Regions from separate parts of the Microbulbifer magnicolonia genome, predicted to be linked through region 4. Evidence: predicted binding sites of a transcription regulator. Region 4 holds the regulator's gene; each other region holds the start of a gene.
The links. Region 4 encodes LexA, which represses DNA repair genes until DNA is damaged. Its sites were predicted from a motif close to ACTGTNTNTANANACAGT; they were not measured.
Positions count from the first base shown of each region.

Region 1: RRF64_RS05785 (PA0069 family radical SAM protein) is a predicted target of LexA. The motif match lies at 3,283-3,300, and genes of this name have one in related genera.
Region 2: recN (DNA repair protein RecN) is a predicted target of LexA. The motif match lies at 3,180-3,197, and genes of this name have one in related genera.
Region 3: recA (recombinase RecA) is a predicted target of LexA. The motif match lies at 3,444-3,461, and genes of this name have one in related genera.

Region 1 is NZ_JAYEFD010000001.1:1,311,258-1,316,924, reverse strand. It holds gene RRF64_RS05805 (DUF1097 domain-containing protein) at 1-217, shown strand, start outside; gene RRF64_RS05800 (hypothetical protein) at 214-408, shown strand; gene RRF64_RS05795 (hypothetical protein) at 500-646, shown strand; gene RRF64_RS05790 (GIY-YIG nuclease family protein) at 688-963, opposite strand; gene RRF64_RS05785 (PA0069 family radical SAM protein) at 1,135-3,267, opposite strand; gene RRF64_RS05780 (FMN-binding glutamate synthase family protein) at 3,382-4,926, shown strand; gene RRF64_RS05775 (cation:proton antiporter) at 4,926-5,667, shown strand, end outside.
Region 2 is NZ_JAYEFD010000001.1:1,901,626-1,907,292, forward strand. It holds gene dnaK (molecular chaperone DnaK) at 141-2,084, opposite strand; gene grpE (nucleotide exchange factor GrpE) at 2,328-3,014, opposite strand; gene recN (DNA repair protein RecN) at 3,240-4,907, shown strand; gene RRF64_RS08320 (1-acyl-sn-glycerol-3-phosphate acyltransferase) at 5,079-5,667, shown strand, end outside.
Region 3 is NZ_JAYEFD010000005.1:139,751-145,417, reverse strand. It holds gene RRF64_RS17825 (class I fructose-bisphosphate aldolase) at 1-173, opposite strand, end outside; gene glpK (glycerol kinase GlpK) at 222-1,712, opposite strand; gene RRF64_RS17815 (regulatory protein RecX) at 1,823-2,338, opposite strand; gene recA (recombinase RecA) at 2,339-3,388, opposite strand; gene RRF64_RS17805 (CinA family protein) at 3,675-4,193, opposite strand; gene mutS (DNA mismatch repair protein MutS) at 4,288-5,667, shown strand, end outside.
Region 4 is NZ_JAYEFD010000001.1:346,337-352,003, forward strand. It holds gene RRF64_RS01535 (DUF6586 family protein) at 1-211, shown strand, start outside; gene RRF64_RS01540 (hypothetical protein) at 322-579, shown strand; gene lexA (transcriptional repressor LexA) at 681-1,286, opposite strand; gene RRF64_RS01550 (LOG family protein) at 1,454-2,092, shown strand; gene RRF64_RS01555 (DUF6763 family protein) at 2,121-2,438, opposite strand; gene RRF64_RS01560 (TetR/AcrR family transcriptional regulator) at 2,646-3,278, shown strand; gene nagZ (beta-N-acetylhexosaminidase) at 3,456-4,469, shown strand; gene RRF64_RS01570 (mechanosensitive ion channel family protein) at 4,607-5,667, shown strand, end outside.

The DNA.
Region 1 (5,667 bases), 960 kb from region 4:
GGCGCTGGCGGCCGTGAGTGCCCTGATGATGAACTGGATTACCGGGGTGAAAAATATCCCCAGCTACCTGATCGGGATAGTGGTCGTCTTTGCCGCGGGTATGGACACGTCACTGGACACTTATCTGATATTGACGGCGGCAGTCTCCGTCGGCGCCTTTGCCGCGGCGCTGGCCGATTTTATCCACCAGGTGCGAGAGCCGGAGGTACAGCAATGAGAAGGTTGAAAGCGAAGATCGGATCCATGATCGATATTCCCGCAGATGCGTTGCGCTCCATGGTGATAGATGCCGGACTGACGCGCGCGATGCAGATGCGAACGAGCGGGGCGGGTGCCTGTGGAAATAAAGTCACCCGGAAATGGCTGCTCGAAAATGAGCTTCCACTGGCTGCGCTAGAGCAGCCCTGAATACCGGCAGATTCCGCCGGTCGCGCAGGAGATTTACCGGGCGCACTTCGCTGAAAGACCGCGAAGGCGCCGTCACCGAGAGGTGTTGGAGATGTTGAAACGTATTTTATTTGCCACTGCGATGGTCCTGGTCACTGCGCTGGCCTTCACCGGGCCGGCCGTTTCCGAGCCGGATCCGCAGATGTTTCTAAGCAGTAGTCAGTTTAGCAGTAGCCAGGTTGGCAGCAGTCAGCTGTAGCGAGTCGGTTTTGCCGACCCATCCCTTTGAGGCCCTGAGCGCTATGCCGGAAGTGATAACCCCACACTGCCGGCTATCAGGGCCTCTTTTTTTTCCTTCGGCCATTTCTTGATTTGCAGCTCGAGTTTCAGGGCTTCGGACTTGTCCGCAACTGCCTGTTGGAACACCAGCGTCAGCGGGCCGCGACCGCGCAGTGCCTTGGCTGCCTTGGGGCCGCCGCTCTGGTGTTCCGCAAAGCGCCGCTCCACATCGGTGGTGATGCCCGTATAGAGCGCGCCGCGCCTGGTGCGGACCAAATAGACAAACCAGTTATTCAAATTGCAACTATCCGATTGCTGAGTGCGTATTGTCCGCGATCAGGGGGGGATTGCAAATCGCTGCCGGGAAGGGCAGCTATAGGAGCGACGGGGCGGCCATCAGCCCATTGCCGCGACTGATGTCCGGAGATACCGGCAAGACCTGTCGCGGCCATGGGCCGCTCCTACGATTCAGAAGAGGGATTGCTGATCGCCGGACTGGGGTGGCGGACAAAAGCGGCTGTTGTCGAGCTTCAAGTCGCGCCGGTTCAGCCCCAGCTTCCGGATCGCCACGCCAAAGCGCTGTTGCAACAGCTGTGCGAATACGCCGGTGCCGGTCTGGCGCTGAGAGAAATCACTCCGGTAGTCGCGGCCGCCGCGACTCTGCTGCACGATGCTCATCACGTGCGCGGCGCGCTCCGGATAGTGTACTTCCAGCCACTGGCGGAACAGCGGCGCCACCTCGTGGGGCAGGCGCAGCAGGATATAGGCGGCGTGATCCGCGCCGGCATTCCGCGCCGCCCTGAGAATGGCCTCCAGTTCGCAGTCGTTCAGCGCCGGTATCATCGGTGCCGCGAGCACCGCGGTGGGGATGCCCGCGCTGCTCAATTGTTCCAGTACGCGAAGGCGCGCGGCGGGACCGGCGGTGCGCGGTTCGAGTTTTCGCTTCAGTTCATTGTCGAGGGTAGTTACGCTGATGGCCACCTGGGCCAGCCCGTCCTGTGCCATTTCTTTCAGTATCGGCAGGTCGCGCAATATCAGCTGGCTCTTGGTGACTATGGTCACCGGCTGCTGGAACCGCTGCATCGTCTCCAGCAGCTGGCGGGTGATCTGTTTTTCTCTCTCCAGCGGCTGGTAGGGGTCGGTGTTGGTGCCCAGGGCGATGGGACTGCACTGGTAGCCGGGTTTGCGCAAAGCCTTTTCCAGCAGTTCTGCGGCGTTGGGTTTGAAGAAAATCCTGCTTTCGAAATCCAGGCCGGGGGACAGGTCCATATAGGCGTGGCTGGGGCGAGCGTAGCAGTTGTGGCTGACGACTCCGTTTGCAATAAAATCCTCTGTTCCGGTGCTGATATCGTACATTGATATTGACTGGCCCAGGGCCTCGATATTCACTACACGCAAATCCACTTCGCTTTTAACCGCTCTACCGACAATCGAACGCTTGCGACTGATCGCCGGGTCTGTCATATGAAAGAAGGTGAGCTTTTTCCCTACTCCGCCTCGCAGGCGAACAACGGTGAGGGATTTTTGTTCTTTGCGCTCGATCGCTTCGAGTGCAAAGTCAAAGCCGAGTTGATCGAGCGCCTTGCTAATCTGGTCGATAATTTCCGGGTCTGAGTTTGGTATTCTCAGTGTGTTTTTCTTGCTGAAGTTACCCTCCGCGTCAAATATTCCGGCAAGGAAGCCTTTGCACCAGTCGTCGGAAGTCACCGTAGGCCATTCAATGATTTCTCTGATCTGCTGTACCTGGGATCTGGCATTGGTCCTTATGGCTTTCATTGCCTGCCGATTTTCCATCGCTTCCGAAAATACGGTTTCGTGGGTCTGTACGCCAAACGTCTTCAGGTATTTACGTGAGCGTTGCAGCCCCTCCTCGTCGGTCAGCGCGAGCCTGAACAAGTGAATATTTCCGTGTTTGCGTCCTGAGCGCCGGTATCGATAGGTGCCAATGGTTCCATCGCCCCGTATCATCCCGCTCAAATAGCCTCGCCGATAGTCTTCCGTCTTGACAGGTTCTTGAGCGAATCTACCCGTACCCATCATTTTGTTATTGGTGGTCAGGTGGGCACGCCGGTGACTGCCATTTTCTGTATCCGTTACATATTTCCACCCGCGCTCGGTCAGGAAACGATGATCGCCGCTGGCAACCAGTTGGGTGCCGTCCGCGAGAGTGATCCGGTAGGCGGGTTTTACTGTGGACCAGTGGGCCAGCACTTCCGTTTCCACGAAGCGCCGATACCAGCCCTTGCGGACGGTACCGATAATCCTGTCGCCGACCTTAACTTCACTAAGAGGCCTGTGCCGACCGTCTGCGTAAAGAATCCGGGTGTCGCCACTCAGGCAGTACACACAGCCGTGCTCACAGCCTCGATAGGGATTGATCGACTGGCTGAACGGCAGGTCCGGCGAGCTGTTGCTGGCGATGATGGTCTTGGCCTTTTCCTCGATGGCCTCTGTCAGCAGTCGCTCCAGCGGCTCCGCTTCCGTCTGCCAGCCGTCGTACTCGCGGGTGCTGACATGGGGCACGAAGCGCCCGGCCAGGTTGCTGGCAGCGCCGCGGCCCTTGTGTATCTGGGCGGGATTGCCGGAATCTTCGTTGGCCAAGTGATCGTCTCGATATCTGTATAAATATACAGTTTAGGGCCGGGCGGCGCGGCTGTGCAAGCCTTTCGTCGAGGGCATACAATTAGGCGCAGACACTGTAGGGGGAATAGAGAAATGGATCTTGAGGCGGTGGCCGCTATCCGCAATTTTGCCGTCAATGTATTGCAGGTGTTTGCGCTGGTGTTTGCCTTTGCGCTGGTGCTGCTGGTGCTCTATGTGCTCTACCTGTACCTGTCCGATATCAGCCAGACCAAGCAGGCCATCCGCCGCAACTTCCCGGTACTGGGGCGCTTTCGCTACAAGTTTGAGCACCTGGGTGAGTTCTTCCGCCAGTACTTCTTCGCCCTCGACCGCGAGGAAATGCCGTTCAACCGCGCCCAACGCAGCTGGGTCTACCGCGCCGCCAAGAACGTGGATTCCACCGCGGCCTTCGGTTCCACCCGGCCGCTCAACCAGCCCGGCGATGTGCTCTTCCTGAACCACCCCTTCCCGACACTGGAAAAGGACGCGGTGCCGCCGCGGGAGATCACCGTCGGCGACGGCTATGCGCGGGAGCCCTATACCACCCGTTCCATCTTCAATATTTCCGGCATGAGCTTCGGCGCCCTGTCGGTACCGGCGGTCACCGCATTGTCCAAAGGGGCGGCCAAGGCCGGTATCTGGCTGAACACCGGGGAGGGCGGGCTGGCCGCCCACCATCTGGTCGGCGGCTGCGACATCGTCTTCCAGATAGGTACCGCCAAGTACGGCGTGCGCGATGAGCAGGGCCTGCTATCGGATGAAAAGCTGCGCGAAGTCGCGGAGCACCCGCAGGTGAAGATGTTCGAGCTGAAGCTCTCCCAGGGGGCCAAGCCGGGCAAGGGCGGCATACTGCCGGCTATCAAGGTCACCGAGGAGATCGCCCGCGTGCGCGGCATTCCGGTGGGGGTGGCCTCCATCAGTCCGAACGGACATCCGGAGTTCAATAGCGTGGACGGCCTGCTGGACATGCTGCACCACATTCGCGAGGTCACCGGCAAGCCCACCGGTTTCAAGTGCGTGATCGGCGCCAGCGACTGGCTGCACCAGATGTGTGAGTCCATCCAGCTGCGCGGCCTGGAATACGCCCCCGACTTCATCACCATCGACAGCGCCGACGGCGGCAGCGGCGCGGCACCGCAGAGCCTGATGGACTATATGGGGCTGCCGATCAATCGCAGCCTGCCATTGTTGGTAGACCTGCTGACCGATTACGGACTGCGCGACCGGGTCAAGGTGATCTGTGCCGGCAAATTGCTGACACCGTCTATGGTGGCCTGGGCATTGGCGATGGGGGCCGACTTTGTCAATTGCGGGCGCGGCTTTATGTTCGCCCTCGGTTGTATTCAGGCCATGCAGTGCAACAGGAATACCTGTCCCACCGGTGTCACCACGCACAACCCGGACCTGCAGCAGGGCCTGGATCCGCTGGACAAGGCGGAGCGCGTCTACAATTACGCGCGCAATATGGCCTACGAGGTGGGCACCATCGCGCATTCCTGTGGCGTGCCGGAGCCGCGCCTGCTGCGCCGGCATCATGTGGAGGTGATCGACGAACGGGGTATGGCGGTACCGCTCAACGCGCTTGTTCCGGATGTAAAACCCAAATCGGTGATCGCGACTGACAGGGGAACAGAATAGTGGAGAGCGTTACCACTCTGGTCGGGCAGGGGCTCTATATGGCCGCGGCCGCGGTGGCAGGCCTCGGCCTCGCGCGCCTGCTGCGCAGCGACAATACCCTCGGTTGCCTGATCGCCGGCGTGCTCGCCGGCATGCTGCTGCCGGTGATCGACTACGACACCGGCATTCGCGCGGAAAACCTCCACCAGCTGGTGTTTTTCGTCATTCTGCCGGTGTTGATTTTCGAATCCGCCTGGCAGATTGAACCGCAGGTATTGAAGCGCTGGCTGGGACCGATACTGCTGTTCGCCACCCTGGGGGTGGTGATCTGCGCGCTGATCATCGCGCTTCTCACCTATTACGGCATCGGCCATCCCGCTGGCTTCCCCTGGGTAGCAGCGTTGCTCACCGGCGCGATACTGGCCGCCACGGATCCGGTGGCAGTGGTCACCAGAATGCGCGAGAGCGGTACCGGGGAAGATTTGCTGACCCTGGTCGAAGGGGAGAGCCTGTTCAACGACGCGGCGGCGATCGTGCTCTTTACTCTGGTGTTGGGTGTGGCCAGCCACAGCGTGATGGAGGGTGGCGCCAGTACCGGTGAGCCGCTCGCCGGTGCCGGCACTATCGCGGTTTACTTTGCCGTCACCTTTTTCGGAGGCCTGGCGGTGGGCCTGTTGTGCGGTCTGGTCACCGCTATCGTCGTCCTGTTCCTGCGCTCCGCCGGCGCCGCTCTGATGACCCTGGTGCTCGCCGCCTTCGGCA
Region 2 (5,667 bases), 1.6 Mb from region 4:
GCCGCCCGTGTTTCCGAAGAAATCGGTCGGCGGAACTGAAACAACACAGGGCGCGGGCCTTCTGGAAACGGCGCCGCGCCCTCGAGTGCTTGCGAAGGGAGGCCCCGGCGGGGCCCCGTCTCAGGAATGTAAGCGAATGCTTACTTGTCTTCCTTCTTGTCTTCCTTCACTTCTTCGAACTCGGCATCCACCGCGTCGTCGCCACCGGACGGCTGCTCCGCCTGCCCGCCGGCCGCGCTCTCGGCGTCGCCCGCGGCCTGGGCGGCCTGCTCGGCGTACATCTTCTGCGCCAGCGGGCCGGAAGCCTCGGTCAGTTTATTGGTGGCCGCTTCCATCGCCGCCTTGTCGTTGCCCTTGACCGCTTCCTCCGCTTCGGCGATGGCCGCCTCGATGGCGGATTTCTCGTCAGCGGTGGCCTTGTCGCCGGCCTCTTCCAGGGTTTTCTTGGTCGCGGAGATCAGGCCGTCGAGAGTGTTGCGCGTATGCACCAGCTCTTCGAATTGCTTGTCCGCCTCGGCATTGGCCTCGGCGTCCGCCACCATCTTCTCGATCTCCTCTTCGGACAGGCCAGAGGAGGCCTTGATCACGATGGACTGTTCCTTGCCGGTGGCCTTGTCCTTCGCGTGCACGTGCAGAATACCGTTGGCATCGATATCGAAGGTCACCTCGATCTGCGGCACGCCCCGCGGCGCCGGCGGGATATCAGTCAGATCGAAGCGGCCCAGGGACTTGTTCTGGGACGCCTGCTTGCGCTCGCCCTGTACCACGTGAATGGTGACCGCCGTCTGGTTGTCTTCCGCGGTGGAGAAGGTCTGCGACTTCTTAGTCGGGATAGTGGTGTTCTTGTCGATCAGCGGTGTGGCCACGCCGCCCATGGTCTCGATACCCAGGGTCAGCGGAGTCACGTCCAGCAGCAGTACGTCCTTCACGTCACCGCCCAGTACGGCGCCCTGAATGGCGGCGCCCATGGCAACGGCTTCATCCGGGTTGACGTCCTTGCGCGGCTCTTTGCCAAAGAATTCGGTCACCTTCTGCTGCACCAGCGGCATGCGGGTCTGGCCGCCGACCAGGATAACGTCGTCCACGCCGGACGCCGCCAGGTCCGCGTCCTGCAGCGCGATCTTCACCGGCTCGATGGTGCGGGCCACCAGATCCTCCACCAGGCTTTCCAGCTTGGCGCGGGTCAACTTCACCACCAGGTGCTTCGGACCTGTGGCGTCGGCGGTGATGTAGGGCAGGTTCACCTCGGTCTGCTGGCTGGAGGACAGCTCGATCTTGGCCTTCTCCGCCGCCTCTTTCAGGCGCTGCATCGCCAGCGGGTCGCCTTTCAGGTCGATGCCCTGCTCTTTCTTGAACTGCTCTGCCAGGTGGTCGATCAGGCGCAGGTCGAAGTCCTCGCCGCCGAGGAAGGTGTCGCCGTTGGTGGACAGCACTTCGAACTGCATTTCACCGTCGACGTCGGCGATTTCAATAATGGAGATATCGAAGGTACCGCCGCCCAGGTCGTAGACGGCCACAGTGCGGTCGCCGCCCCGCTTGTCCAGACCGTAGGCCAGCGCCGCGGCGGTGGGCTCGTTGATGATGCGTTTCACGTCCAGACCGGCGATGCGGCCGGCATCCTTGGTGGCCTGGCGCTGGGAGTCGTTGAAGTAGGCCGGCACGGTGATGACCGCGGCATCGACCTTCTCGCCCAGATAGTCCTCGGCGGTCTTCTTCATCTTTTTCAGCACTTCGGCGGAGATCTGCGGCGGAGCCATTTTCTTGCCGCGCACTTCCACCCAGGCATCGCCGTTGTCCGCCTCGACGATCTTGTAGGGCACCATCTTGATGTCCTTCTGCACCACATCGTCCTTGAACTTGCGGCCGATCAGGCGTTTCACCGCGAACAGGGTGTTCTGTGGATTGGTCACCGCCTGGCGCTTGGCGGACTGGCCCACCAGGATTTCGCCGTCCTCGGTGTAGGCGACGATGGAGGGCGTCGTGCGATCGCCCTCGGCGTTCTCGATCACGCGCGCCTTGTCACCCTCGAGCACAGCGACACAGCTGTTGGTGGTACCCAGGTCGATGCCGATTATCTTTCCCATCTGTTAAATCCTCACTTGCTTGCGCGCCGCCTGCCCTGTCGGCGACCGTCGCGCGGTTAGATTCTGATGTCAGCTATATTGGTGCCGGCCCGGTGATTTCAAGGGCGGCTCCGCAAAACGCCTACGGGGCACAGGATGTGTCCTGCGCAAATCAGCCAGCGTCAGGCTGATTTGACGAGAACCGGGTGCGGATATGCGCCGCGCCCGGCGCGCTTTGATTCATTCAGGACGAATGAATCAAAGCTAAGAGAGCGCCTTGCTCACGACCACCAGCGCCGGGCGCACCAGGCGGCCGTTAAGGCGGTAGCCTTTCTGAAATACGTCCAGGACGGTGTTCGGCTCCACATCGCCGCTGGGCACCTGGGTCATGGCCTGGTGCAACTCGGGATCGAAGGGCTCGCCCACCGGATTCAGCACTTCCACCGAGTATTTCCCCAGCGTGTCGATAAAGGCCTTATGGGTCAGCTCTATGCCTTCCACTATCGCCTTGTTGGCCTCGTCCCCCGCGTCGATCGAGGACAGGGCGCGCTCCAGGTTGTCCACGACCGGCAGCAAATCCTGCAGCAGCTTCTCCACCGCGAACTTGTGCGCCTTCTCCACGTCCTGCTGGGCGCGGCGGCGGGCGTTCTGCGCCTCCGCCTGGGCGCGCATTGCCATGTCCTTCTGCAGGGCCAGCTGCTCCTGCAGCCTGACGATATCCTCGTGCAGGGCGTGGGCGGTTTCGGGTTCGGCGTGCAAGACCTCCTCGGCATGGCGCCGCTCTTCTGCGCTGGGCTCCTCAATCTCGACGGACACCGGCTCTTCCCCGATCGGGGTGTGCTCATCGGTCAGCGCCTCCGGGTGTACGCCCTCTTTCCCCTGCGCCGAGGGCTCTCCCCCCTGAGCTGAGGGCTCTTCAATCTGATCTTCTTCGCTGCGCTCTCTGGCCACTGCTCTCTCCGTCGCGTCGACTGTCAGTTAATTGGATACTCGCCCGCCGCACGGGCAATGCAGACCTATATGGGGCCTACCCCACACAGTTCAAGTGGGTTTACTGCAGCGGTTATTCACAGCAGCATAGTGTGCCGCTGCCCCTATGGCGAACCAGCACCAATTACTGTATAAATAACCACTAATCGGCGCCCTGCGCCTCCAGATAAGAAGGCCACAGTTTCTATGTTGCTGCACCTGTCTATCAGCCAATTCACCCTGGTGGACCAGCTGGAGCTGGAATTCGGTCCCGGCACCAGCACCCTGACCGGCGAGACCGGCGCCGGCAAGTCCATCACCCTCGACGCCCTGGGGCTGGCCCTCGGCGATCGCGGCAATGCCGAGCTGGTGCGGGCCGGCGCCAACCGCGCCGACATCAGCGCCACCTTCGATATCGGCGACCACCCGTCCGCAGCGGTCTGGCTGGAGGAGCAGGAGCTGGACGCCGGACAAGAGGTGATCCTGCGCCGCACCATCGGCGCCGACGGCCGCTCGCGGGCCTATATCAATGGCCAGCCGGTAACCCTGCTGCAGCTGCGCGCCCTGGGCGAACAGCTGATCGACATCCACAGCCAGCACGAGCACCAGTCGCTGCTGAAGAAAGACACCCACCGCCGCCTGCTGGACGAGTTCGCCCGGGCCCAGGAGCTGGCCGCCGAGACCCGCATCCATTTCAAGACCTGGCAGGATCAGCACCGCCGCTATCGCGCCCTGGCCGACAGCGCCGAGGAGACCGAGGCGCGGCGCCAGCTGCTGCAATACCAGCTGGAGGAGCTGGAGCAGCTGAATCTGCAGCCGGGCGAATTAGAGGAACTGGAGAGCGAGCAGCGCCAGCTGGCCAACGCCGGACAGATACTGAGCGGCAGCTACCAGCTGGGCGCACTGCTCGCCGGTGGCGAAGGGGATATCGCCGAACAGCTGCACCGCGCCTTGCAGCTGCTGTCGGCCATGCCCGAGCAGTCGCCGGCACTGGCGGAAGTGGCGCAGATGCTGGACAGCGCGCGCATCCAGGTCGACGAGGCGGCGAGCACCCTGTCGCGCTATATCGACCGCTTCGAGATGGATCCCGAGCGCTTGGCCGAGGTGGAGGAGCGCCTCAGCGCCATCTACCAGGCGGCGCGCAAACACCGGGTGCAGCCCGATGAGCTGCCGCAATTGCAGCAGCAACTGCAGGCCGAGCTGGACGAGATAGGCGCGCCGGATGCGCTGGACAAGCTCGCCGCCACCTGCGATAAGCTGGAGGCGCTGTACCGCGCAACGGCGGGCAAGTTGAGCGAGTTGCGGGAAAAGGCGGCGGCCGAACTGGCCGCGGCGGTGAACAGCCAGCTGGCGGAGCTGGCCATGCCCCACGCGCGGGTGGAACTGGCGCTGCAGCCGCAGGACAAGCCGGCCTCCAGCGGCCTCGAGGAAGTGGAAATCCTGATCTCCACCAACCCGGGTCAGCCGCCGCGCTCACTCGGCAAGATTGCATCCGGCGGCGAACTGTCGCGGGTGAGCCTGGCGATCCAGGTGGTCACCGCGCAGACCTCGCGCACCCCGACGCTGGTATTCGACGAGGTGGATGTGGGTATCGGCGGCGCCACCGGCGACGTGGTCGGGCGCTTGCTGCGCCAGCTCGGCGAGACGCGCAACGGCCGCTGCGGCCAGGTCATCTGCGTGACGCACCTGGCCCAGGTGGCGGCACGGGCGCACCGGCAATACCTGGTGGAGAAATACAGTGACGGCGATGCCGCTTTCGTCTCCCTGCGGGAACTGCAGGACGGCGAACGCCGCGAGGAAATCGCACGGATGCTCGGCGGCGGCACCAGCGCCCAGTCCCTGGCCCATGCCGAAGAAATGCTGACGCGCAGTTAGCAAGCCCTAAACGCGGCAGCCAATCACACCGCCGGAGCCCGGCGCCGCGGTCAAGCAGACTCACGGTTCACGAATTGTGTGGGGAATTGACGCGAATAGGCCGAAAATGACCGAGTACTGCTGGCAAAGTCACCCTATACTCCAGCGCCTTTGGTTATTGCGGCCCGATTCATGCAACGAACGATTTTCAACACCCCCATTGTGACCCCACTGCTGCGCCAGCTCGCCAGGCTGCTGCTGAAGCTCCACGGCTGGCGCGTGGTCTGCGATCAACAGGCGCTGAAACTGAAAAAATACGTGCTGCTGGGGGCGCCCCACACCTCTAACTGGGATGGCTATTACTTCATTCTCACCGCCCTCAAGCTCAAACTGACCCCGCAGTGGATGGGCAAGGACAAGCTGTTCAAGTTTCCGCTCGGGGCCACCATGCGCTGGTTCGGCGGTATCGCGGTGGACCGCAGCAAGGCCAACAACCTGGTGGAGGCGACGGTGAACCAGTTCAATGCGAGCGAGGGACTGATTATCGCGGTGCCACCGGAGGGGACGCGCAGCAGAGCGGAACGCTGGAAAACCGGCTTCTATCACATAGCGCGCGGCGCTTCGGTGCCGGTCGTCTGTGGCTTTATCAATTTCCCGAAGAAGGAAGTGGGACTGGGCCCGGTACTGGAGATGGGCGAGAACCTGACAGCCGAGCTGGCCAGATTCCGGAATTTTTACGCGGACAAGATCGGCAAGTACCCGGAGCGCTACACGCCACCGG
Region 3 (5,667 bases), on a different contig from region 4:
TCAGTGGACAGCAGCGTCGAGCGGTAGAAGCGCCGGTTTTCCTCTGTCGATTCCACGCCAATCGCATCGAACCGCTTGGCGATGGTGCCACTGCTCTCATCTGCCGCCAGTATGCCGCGGCGGCCGTCCACCATATCGTCGATGGTGCTCTGCAATTCGTCATTCACGGACATGGTTTCGCCTCCATTCCTTTCCCTGGTTTAGAGAATAGGCGGCTGAGCTCAGAATGCGCGGCAGGCGGCAACAGCTCTGTGCCAGCCGCTGAGCAGCTGCTCCCGCTCCTGCTCGGCCATTTTCGGCAAAAAATCCCGCTCTATCTCCAACAGGCGCGCCGGCAGATCGTCGGCGCGCCAGATGCCGGCGCCGATACCTGCGAGCAGCGCAGCCCCCACGGCGGTGGATTCAATCTGCTTCGGGCGCTCCACGCGCAGCGCGGAGATATCGGCCTGGAACTGCATCAGGAAATTATTGGCGCTGGCGCCGCCGTCCACGCGCATGTGGCTGATCGGCAGCTCCAGGGCCTCGCGCATCAACTGCGCCAGCTCCTCGCTCTGGTAGGCAATGGACTCCAGGGTGGCGCGTACCAGTTCTGCACGGCCGGCGCCGCGACTCAGGCCGCATATAGTGCCGCGGGCCGATGGATCCCAGTGCGGCGCACCCAGGCCGCTAAACGCCGGCACCATGTATACGCCGCGGGTATTCGGCACGCTCTGCGCAATCATTTCGGTTTCTGCCGCCTCCCGGATCAGCCCCATCTCGTCCCGCAGCCACTGCACCGCCGAGCCGGCGGTAAATACGGCGCCCTCCACCGCATAGGCGGGACGGCCGGAGGCATCGCAGGCGATAGTCGCCAATAGTCCTCTCGGCAGCTGCGGCCGTTCCGCACCGGCAAAGGCCAGCATAAAACAGCCGGTGCCGTAGGTATTCTTGACCTCGCCCGGGCGGGTGCAGCCCTGGCCGAACAGTGACGCCTGCTGGTCGCCGGCCACGCCGCAGATTGGCACTTCGGCGCCAAGGAATGCCTCCGGATCGGTGACCGCGAAGTGGCCGGCGGAGGGCAGGATTTCAGGTAGCAGGCCCGAAACCTGGGGTTCGGGGCAGCCGAACAGCGCCAGCAGTTCCGGATCCCAGCTTTGCTGCTCGAGGTTGTACAGCAGTGTACGGCTGGCGTTAGTGTGATCAGTCAGGTGGGCGCGGCCGCCACTCATATTCCAGATCAGCCAGCTGTCCACCGTGCCGAAGCAGAGCTCGCCGGCGCGGGCGCGGTCCAGCAGCTCGGGCTGGTTGCGAAATAACCACTGCAACTTGCTGGCGGAGAAATAGGCATCCAGCACCAGGCCGGTCCTCTCGCGCAACCACTCGGCCTTGCCGGCCCGCGCGAGTTCCGCGCAGATGTCCGCTGAGCGACGGCACTGCCACACGATGGCCGGGCACACCGGTGCGCCGGTCTGCCGGTCCCAGAGGAGGGTGGTCTCCCGCTGGTTGGTGATGCCCACTGCGGTCAGCTCGGAGGCACGGATGCCGGCGCGCTCCAGAGCGGCCGCGCAGACACGCAGGGTCACCTGCCAGATTTCTTCGGCACGCTGCTCGACCCAGCCAGGCTTGGGGTAGTAATTGGGGAGTTCGGAGTAGCTGCGGCCTATCAGGGCGCCGCTGGTATCGAAGACGAAGGCGGTGGTGCCGGTGGTGCCCTGGTCGATAGACAGGATCATAGGGGCTTCTCGCGCTTATTATTGTTCCCTCATCATCCTGTAGGAGCGGCCCATGGCCGCGATCGGTGTTCGGGGCTATCCGAAAATCTGATCGCGGCCATGGGCCGCTCCTACAGATCCTGATCAGAGTATAAGTCGCTTTCCTTCACGTCCAGCGCCCAGTTAATGGCATCGGCGGGAAAACCGCGATAGGCGAGATAGCGACTGCGCCGCGCGCGCTCCTTGAGCTGCTGTGCCCGCGGCAGTGCAGCACTGACGGGTGTGCGAAACTTGCGCTGCATCTGCTCGGCAGCCAGCGTATACCAGTCGGCCTCGAGCTGTTCCAGCGCGCTGGCAATCAGGTCATTGCCGATGCCGCGCTGCTGCAGCTCACGGCGAATGCGCAAGGGACCCTGACCGCGCTGGACGCGCGAGCGGGCGAAGACTTCGGCGAAGCGCCGGTCAGACTGGTAGTTGAGTTCCTGTAAACGCGCGAAAAGCGCCTCGAAATCGGCACTGGGGAATTTGTCCGCGAGCTTCTGCCTCAATTCGAGGCGGGAGTGCTCGCGGCGGGAGAGCAGCTCAAGCGCCGCGCCGAACAGCGCCTGAGCCGAATCCGTGGTAAAGGAAAGGCCCGAGGGAGACACTTACTCTTCCGGCTCTTCCACGGCCTCTGCGGATTTGACTGCCGACTTGGCTGCCGGCGCCATATCGCCCAACATCTGCGCGCGCAGCTGAGCCTCGATCTCGTCGCGGATTTCCGTGTTCTCCTTCAGGAACTTGACCGCATTGGCCTTGCCCTGGCCGATCTTGTCGCCCTTGTAGCTGTACCAGGCGCCGGCCTTGTCGACCAGACCCAGCTTGACGCCGTAGTCGACGATCTCGCCCAGCAGGTTGATGCCCTCGCCGTACATGATCTGGAACTCGGTCTGCTTGAACGGCGGCGCCACCTTATTCTTGACCACCTTCACGCGGGTCTCGTTGCCGACCACCTCATCGCCCTCTTTCACCGAACCGATACGGCGGATATCCAGGCGCACGGAGGAGTAGAACTTGAGCGCGTTACCGCCGGTAGTGGTCTCCGGTGAGCCGAACATCACGCCGATCTTCATGCGGATCTGGTTGATGAAGATACACAGGGTGTTGGTGTTCTTGATGTTGCCGGTCAGCTTGCGCAGGGCCTGGGACATCAGGCGCGCCTGCAGGCCCACGTGGGAGTCGCCCATCTCGCCCTCGATCTCGGCGCGCGGGGTCAGGGCCGCCACCGAGTCGATCACCAGCACGTCCACGGCGCCGGAGCGCACCAGCATATCGGCCACTTCCAGGGCCTGCTCGCCGGTATCCGGCTGGGACACGATCAGCTCGTCGACGTTCACGCCGAGCTTCTCGGCATAGATCGGATCCAGCGCGTGTTCGGCGTCGACGAAGGCACAGGTGCCGCCCTTGCGCTGGGCTTCGGCAATGACCTGCAGGGTCAGGGTGGTTTTACCGGAGGATTCCGGACCGTAGATCTCGACAATACGGCCGCGCGGCAGACCGCCGATACCGAGGGCCACGTCCAGCCCCAGGGAACCGGTGGAGATCGCGGGAATACGCTCGCGCCCCTTTTCCCCCATGCGCATTACCGTACCCTTGCCGAACTGGCGCTCGATCTGCGAAAGCGCCGCCTGCAGTGCCTTGTCTTTGTTGGAATCCATGACCCTACCCGTGTGTTTGAGCGTTGTAAGTTGGGGGCAAGCTTAGCGAAGGATTACTGTATAAGCAACCAGTGATTTGAGATTGGGATGGGGGATAACCACCTTGTGGAAGCCAGCCCGGCTAACGAAACGAACCCCACTGGCAACGCCGGCCCAATCGCCTGCAGGGCAGGCTCCCACAACAGCGTCGAGGCCACTGGAGCATTGTGGGAGCCGGTCCCGCCGGTATCAGGACGCTGCCGGCAACACCAACCCGATCGCCTGCAGGGCAGGCTCCCACAGCGCGTCAGGGTACGGGGTGGGCCCGCACCAGCTCCAGTATCCCCTTCAATGCCTCCGCCACCGTCTGCCGCTGAACCGCCGCGCGGTCGCCGCCGAAGTGGAAGCGCTTGGCATCGATATCCACGGGCTCCTGCCCCTCCGAATGTGCCCAGGCGATCCAGACAGTGCCCACCGGCTTCTCCTCGGTGCCGCCGTCCGGGCCGGCGATACCGCTGACCGCCACCGCCACATTGGCGTCCATCAGCGCCAGCGCGCCGCTGGCCATCTGCCGCGCCACCTGCTCGCTCACTGCGCCAAATGTCTCCAGGTCCTCTCCCGACACCCTCAACATGTCGCGCTTGATACGGTTCGCGTAGCTGACCACAGAACCCTCGAACCAGTTTGACGCGCCGGGCACCGAGGTGATCGCCGCGGCTATACCACCGCCGGTACAGGACTCCGCGGCCGTGACATGCCAGCCGCGCTTTTCCAGCTCTTCGCCGAGCGACTGTGCCAATTGAAAAATCTCCGAGTTTTCAGTCATCTATTTAATCTCTGCCAGTGGACTCGCTAGAATAGCGCCTTGGCGACACCACCATCAAAACACACACGAACAAGTCAGAAGAAGTAGCCCCTCCATGCCGCAAGCCGCGACCGCCGACAGCAACAACTCCCAGGCCCAGCACACCCCGATGATGCAGCAGTACCTCCGCATCAAGGCCCAACACCCACAGGAGCTGGTGTTCTATCGCATGGGCGACTTTTACGAACTGTTCTACGACGACGCCAGGAAGGCGGCGGAGCTGCTCGATGTGACCCTGACCGCCCGCGGCAAGTCCGGCGGCCAGCCCATCCCGATGGCGGGCATTCCCTACCACGCCGCCGAAGGCTACCTGGCGCGCCTGATCAAGGCCGGTGTTTCTGTGGCCATCTGCGAGCAGATCGGCGATCCGGCCACCAGCAAGGGGCCGGTGGAACGCCAGGTGGTCCGCATCGTCACACCGGGCACGGTAACCGACGAGGCGCTGCTGAACGAGCGCCGCGACAATTTGCTGGCGGCCACCGCGCTGCTCGATGATACATTCGGCCTGGCCCTGCTGGACCTGGCCACCGGCCGCTTCGTGGTGCAGGAAGTGGACAGCCTCGAAGCCCTGGCGGAACAGGTGCAGCGCCACAGTCCCGCGGAACTGCTGGCGCCGGAGGACCTGAGCCTGCCCGCCGAGATCGAGCGCCGCCCCGGCCTGCGCCGCCGCGCGCCCTGGGAGTTCGAACGGGAAACCGCGCTGCGCCTGCTGAACCAGCAGTTCGGCACGCTCAATCTGGAGGCCTTCGGCTGCAGTCATATGCACGCGGCGGTGGTCGCGGCCGGCTGTCTGCTCCAGTACGCCCGCGACACCCAGCGCACCGAACTGCCCCATATCCGCAGCCTGCAGACGGAGAGCAGCGACGACACCGTCGCCCTCGACGGCGCCAGCCGCCGCAACCTGGAGATCGACCAGAACCTGAACGGCGGCGACCAGCACACCCTGCTGTCGGTGTTCGACAGCTGCAAGACGGCCATGGGCAGTCGCCTGCTGCGCCGCTGGCTCAACAACCCGCTGCGCCAGCTCACCACATTGAACAGCCGCCAGGGCGCCGTCGCCACCTTGATCGACGGATACCTGTTCGAGCCGCTGCGCGAGGCGCTCAAACCGGTGGGCGATATGGAGCGCATACTCGGCCGTCTGGCACTGCGCTCCGCCCGCCCCCGCGACCTGGCGCGGCTGGGCCAGTCGCTGGCGCAGTTCCCGCAGATCCAGCAACAGCTGGCGGGAACAGACGCAGCCCTGCTGCAGGCGCTGACGCGGGAGATCGGCGAATGGCCGGAGACCGTCGAACTGCTGGAGCGCGCGCTGGTGGAGAACCCGCCGGTGGTGATCCGCGAAGGCGGCGTGATTGCGACGGGTTATGACAGCGAGCTGGATGAGCTGCGCGCCATCAGCGAGAACGCCGGCGACTATCTGGTGCAGCTGGAGATC
Region 4 (5,667 bases):
TAGCTGGCTCGCGGGATTGCAGAGCTCATGGGTGCAGCTGTGGAGTTTTTCCGGCGAAACTGATCGCAAACGCGAATCCGCCAACCTGATCCCGGCACAGAATCTTTCCGCACCCGGTCCGGTGCAGCTCACTGATGATTTATTGCGCGACTGGCACTCTGCCCTCAATGAGCTGGTGCGACGTCAGCGCGCTCAGTCGGAAGAGTGGTAGCGGGCCGCCTTCGCATTTCCCGAGCGCCGCCGGCCAAGTGCAGCGCTGAAACTCCCGGGATGCCTGTGGTACACTGCGCGCAAACTGATGTGCTGCGAAGGGAGAAGCGAATGTCCTCCGAGACCTTTGAAATTATCGAGCTGGCCAATGGTGATGTGGCACTGCGCCGCGCCGGCCACAAGGAGGACCCGCTGGTGCGCATCCACTTTTCAGCGGAGAGTCTGCAGTTCCTGCGCGATCACAAGGTTGCGATTGCGCGCGCCATGCTGGAGGCCGGCATCGAAGCTGTGCAGAATATAGACGATCTGGAGCCGGGTTATCTGGACGAAGACGACGAGCTGTTGCCGATCAATCACACGGTGCACTAATCGATCAATACGCAGCCAAATAGAACAATGTAGGAGCGGCGACCGCCATCCCTGGCGGTCGCCGCTCCTGCAAATCCAGTGCGAAAAAGCCGCGCCTGCGGTCAGGGGCTCTGGCGAATCACGCCCACCGCCAGTCCTTCGATCGCGAAACTCTTATCCCGCATATCCACTTGAATCACGTCGAAATCGTCGTTTTCCGGCAGTAGCTGTACCGTGGCCTGGTTGCCTTTGCGCCGGAATCGCTTGACCGTCACCTCATCCTCGATGCGCGCCACGACGATCTGGCCATTGCGCACCTGATCGGTTTTCTGTACCGCCAGCAGGTCGCCGTCGAGAATGCCGGCATCGCGCATGCTCATGCCGTGTACCCGCAGCAGGTAATCCGCCGGCGGGTGGAAGAAGTCCGCGGGCAGATTGCAGTAGTCCTCGATATTTTCCTCCGCCAGGATCGGATTGCCCGCGGCCACCCGGCCGACAATCGGCAGGCCGGTCTGGTGGTCCGGGATGCGGATGCCCCGCGATGCCCCGGCGACCATTTCAATGGCCCCCTTGCGCGCCAGTGCCTTCAGGTGCTCCTCTGCCGCGTTGGGCGAGCGGAAACCCAGTTCCTGAGCAATCTCCGCCCGGGTGGGCGGGTAGCCGGTTTCGTCCAGATAGACTTTGATCAGTTCCAGTACCTGGGCCTGGCGTGCAGTGAGATTGGTCATAGGGGTTACCTGGTCTGTTTCTGTATTTATATACAGTTGCTGGGATTATATACAGATTTCGAGGTCGCGCAATGCTCGCAGTGATGTCGCAAATCACTGCTACATTGAAGGGGAAGGAATAAAGCGAAGAAGAGCTCGTAGAATTACGCGACAACGAGGGAATAATAATGCTAGACGCGAAAATGCCCGAGGCCTGGCGCGTACTGCGCATTCAGTCCGAACTGGTGGATGGCATCGAGCGCCTGATCGCGCTCAGTGGCGCCGTCACCGTTTTTGGCAGCGCGCGTTTCCCGGAAGACAGCCCGGAATACCGGCAGGGCGTCAGGTTGGGCGAGTTACTGGCCGCGGAAGGTATTTCGGTGATTACCGGGGGCGGTCCGGGATTGATGGAAGCCTGCAATCGCGGCGCCTACCCGCAGCCGGGCGCCTCCATAGGGCTCAATATCGAGCTGCCATTCGAACAGAAGGCCAACCCCTACCAGGATATCAGCCTGCACTTTCGCTACTTTTTTGTGCGCAAGTTTATGTTCGTAAAACATGCGGTGGGTTTCGTCGGGCTGCCGGGGGGTTACGGTACGCTCGATGAGTTGTTCGAGGCGCTGACACTGGTGCAGACACATAAGGTGCGACGTTTTCCGATTGTACTGGTGGGTAAGCGCTATTGGTCCGGCTTGCACGACTGGTTGGTGGACACGGTGCTCGAACGGGGCTGCATCGATGCCTCCGATCTCGACCTTTTCCGCATCGTCGATACCGTGGATGAGGCCGCGGAGGTGATCATCGAGTACATCAAGGAGAGGGAGTAGGGCGTCTCTGCGCTATTTCCCTGCGCATTTAAAAGGGAGATTCATCGGTGCCGATAAAACTCTCGCCTTCCACCGTATCCAGCGGGTTGAGATAGAAATCCACCCCGCTTGCACTGGAGTCCTGTTCAGTCACACTCAGGCCGTAGGCGATATTGGCGTCCTCGGGCGGTGCGGCGCCGATCACCGGCAAGCTCTGCCAGTGATCGAGCTCGAACTCGTCCAGAGTGCCGTCGAGGTACTGAACCTCCACCGTCTGCTGCAGCTCGTCAATGGCCACCACCTCGAACAGCTGGCCGCTGTCCAGGTCTTCAAACCAGTTGCCGATCTCCGGTTGCAAATGTGCCATGGCAGTTTGCCCCCTGTTGTTTTCCTCTCAATCTAGTGTATGGCCCGGATTTCTCCCAGAGCGCTTGCTGCGGCGCTCTCCGACTGCGACTTGTCTTTGCGCTAAGCCCCGGGAGGGCCGCCCCGCGGCAACGGCATCAGCGGTTGGCGCGAAATGTGCTAATCTGGCCAGTGCTAAACAACTGTTTTAAATGGTGGTTTGAACTCTATGAGCCAGACGGATACTGTCAGTCGAATTCTGGATGCGGCGGAAGTGCTGTTTGCGGAACGCGGTTTTACCGAAACTTCCCTGCGCACCATTACCAGTACCGCCGGCGTCAACCTGGCCGCTGTAAATTACCACTTCGGATCGAAAAAAGAACTGATTCAGGCGGTATTCGAGCGCTTTTTGACGCCTTTTACCGATGCGTTGGCCCGCGAGCTGGATCGGCGTGCCGCCGCTGGCGGCGCTTTAACGGTGGAGGATCTGCTCGAGAGTCTGTACCGGGTAGGGATGGGCAGTCTCGCCGAACAGGGCAGGGACCCGCAGCGCTTCATGCGGTTGCTGGGGCTTGCCTACACGCAGTACCAGGGCCACCTGCGGCGCTTTATAGTATCCCGGTACGGAAACAGCTATCGCCGCTTTGCCGGTCTGCTCGCCCAGGCATTGCCGGGACTGGATCCGGTGACCTTCTACTGGCGTCTCTACTTTATGCTCGGCGCGACCATCTTTACGATGTCGAGCTATGATGCGATCGAGGCTATCCTGAGAGAGGATTTTGGCGCCCAGAGCACCTTGCCCGAAACCCTGGAGCGACTGGTGCCCGCGGCGGCGGCAATGCTTAAAGTCAATGCGGAATGAGGAATGCGGAATGCGGACTCGCGAGCGACGGAGTGCCATAGGAGCGGCCGTTGGCCGCGAACAGGCCGATAGGCGCCTGGACTGCATGGCCGCGGCCGATGGCCGTCCCGATGACAAGGAATCAGCCCGCGCATTCCGCATTCCGCATTCATCATTCCGTATTAAGGAGTAACTCCCATGTCTGCACTGCTCGGCCCGGTAATGATCGATATCGAGGGACAGGAACTTACCGGGGAGGACCGCGAACTGCTGCGGCATCCGCTGGTGGGGGCACTGATATTCTTTGCGCGTAACTTTCGCGATCGCGCGCAGCTTCAGGAACTGGTCGCGGCGATTCGCGAAGAGCGCCCCGACATCCTGCTGGCGGTCGATCAGGAGGGCGGCAGGGTGCAGCGCTTCCGCGACGAGTTCACCCGGCTGCCGTCGATGCAGGCACTGTGTGCGAAGGCGGATAAGGAGCGGCTGCAGGATGTCGGCTGGTTACTGGCGGCGGAGCTGCTGGCGGTCGGTATCGACTTCAGTTTTGCCCCGGTGCTGGATGCGGACGATCAGCACTGCCGCATTGTCGGCGATCGCAGTTTCTGCGCCGATCCAGCGGGTGTGTCCGCGCGGGTGCGCCCGTTTATGCGGGGCATGCATGAAGCGGGAATGGCGACTACCGGCAAGCACTTTCCCGGGCACGGCCACGTACTCGAGGACAGCCACGAAGAGCTGCCCGAGGATGAGCGCGAGCTGGAGGCGGTGATGGCTTCCGACGCGCTGCCATTCATCGAATGTATCGCCGCGGGCGAGCTGGATGCGGTGATGCCGGCGCACATCCGTTTCGTGCAGGTCGACAGCCAGCCCGTGGGTTTTTCCCGCTACTGGCTGCAGGAGATCTTGCGCGGCCGGCTGGGGTTCGACGGAGTGATTTTCAGCGATGACCTCTCCATGGAAGGCGCCGGTGCGGCCGGCGGCTATGGCGACCGGATCAGGGCAGCCATGGACGCCGGTTGCGATATGGGTGTGGTCTGCAACAATCGCGCAGGAGCTCTCGAGACACTCGAGGCATTGAAAGACTTTACGCCGCGACAGCAGTCGAGTGACAGGCTGCAACGTATGCGCGGCCGGCCCGGAATAAAATCCTGGGCTGAGCTGGAGGCCAGTGAGCGCTGGCAGAGCACGCGGAGCTGGCTCGCCTCGGCGCTCTAGACAACAAGGCCATCAGGCCATCAGGCCATCAGGCAATCGGGCCGTCGGCAAGCCGGTGGCATATTCGAAGCCGGGACGGCCGGATGCTGCCAGCGGCAATTCAAATGGATCGTATAAAAAACGAGGGGTAGTGGTTCGTGGAATCGGTAAAGGGAATGTTGCTGTCGTGGCTGGGGGACAATCGCTTCTGGATAGTGGCGATTTTTTTGATCGTACTGGCGACGGCGCTGGCAGCCTGGCTCTTTGGCCGATTCGTGCAGCGTCTGGCGCAGCGGGCCGAACGTACCGTCAGCCCCTGGGACGACGCCTTGGTCGGAGCGCTGACGCCGCCCGGTCCGGTCCTGATCTGGCTGTTGGGCCTGACGATGGCGGCGGGCCGCGCGGGCAGTGCAACCGGGGCGGAGATATTTTCCCTGGCCGAGCCGGTCCGGGAAATCGGCTTGATCCTGGCGCTGACCTGGTTTGCCTGGCGCTTCTCCCACAATGTCGAGCGCAACCTGCGCGACCCCCGTTACATGGGCAAGCCCATGGATGCGACCACGGTGCGTGCAGTCGGCAAGCTGGTGCGGGCCTCTATCCTGATCACCGCTGCCATGGTAGTCATGCAGTTTCTGGGCTACAGCATCAGCGGCATTTTGGCTTTTGGTGGCATCGGCGGCCTCGCAGTGGGCTTCGCGGCCAAGGACCTGCTCGCAAACTTCTTTGGCGGCCTGATGATATATCTGGACAGGCCCTTTGCCGTGGGCGAATGGGTGCGCTCCCCGGACAAGGAAATCGAGGGTACAGTGGAGGATATCGGCTGGCGCCTTACCCGCATCCGCACATTTGATAAGCGGCCACTTTACATTCCCAATGGCATATTTACCCAGATAGCGGTGGAAAACCCGTCCCGTATGTTGAACCGGCGTATATACGAGACCATCGGTATACGCTATGAAGATGCACCGCTAATGACGGCTATAGTTGCCGATGTAAAGGCGATGTTGCAGCGGCACCCTGAAATAGATACGAACCAGACGCTAATCGTCAATTTCAATAGCTTTGCGCCGTCGTCGCTGGATTTCTTTATATACACTTTTACCAAAACCACCGAATGGGTGCGATATCACGAAATCAAGCAGGATATCCTGTTAACGATATTGAAAATAATAGAGGGGCACGGCGCTTCCTGCGCTTTCCCGACTTCCACGTTGCATAT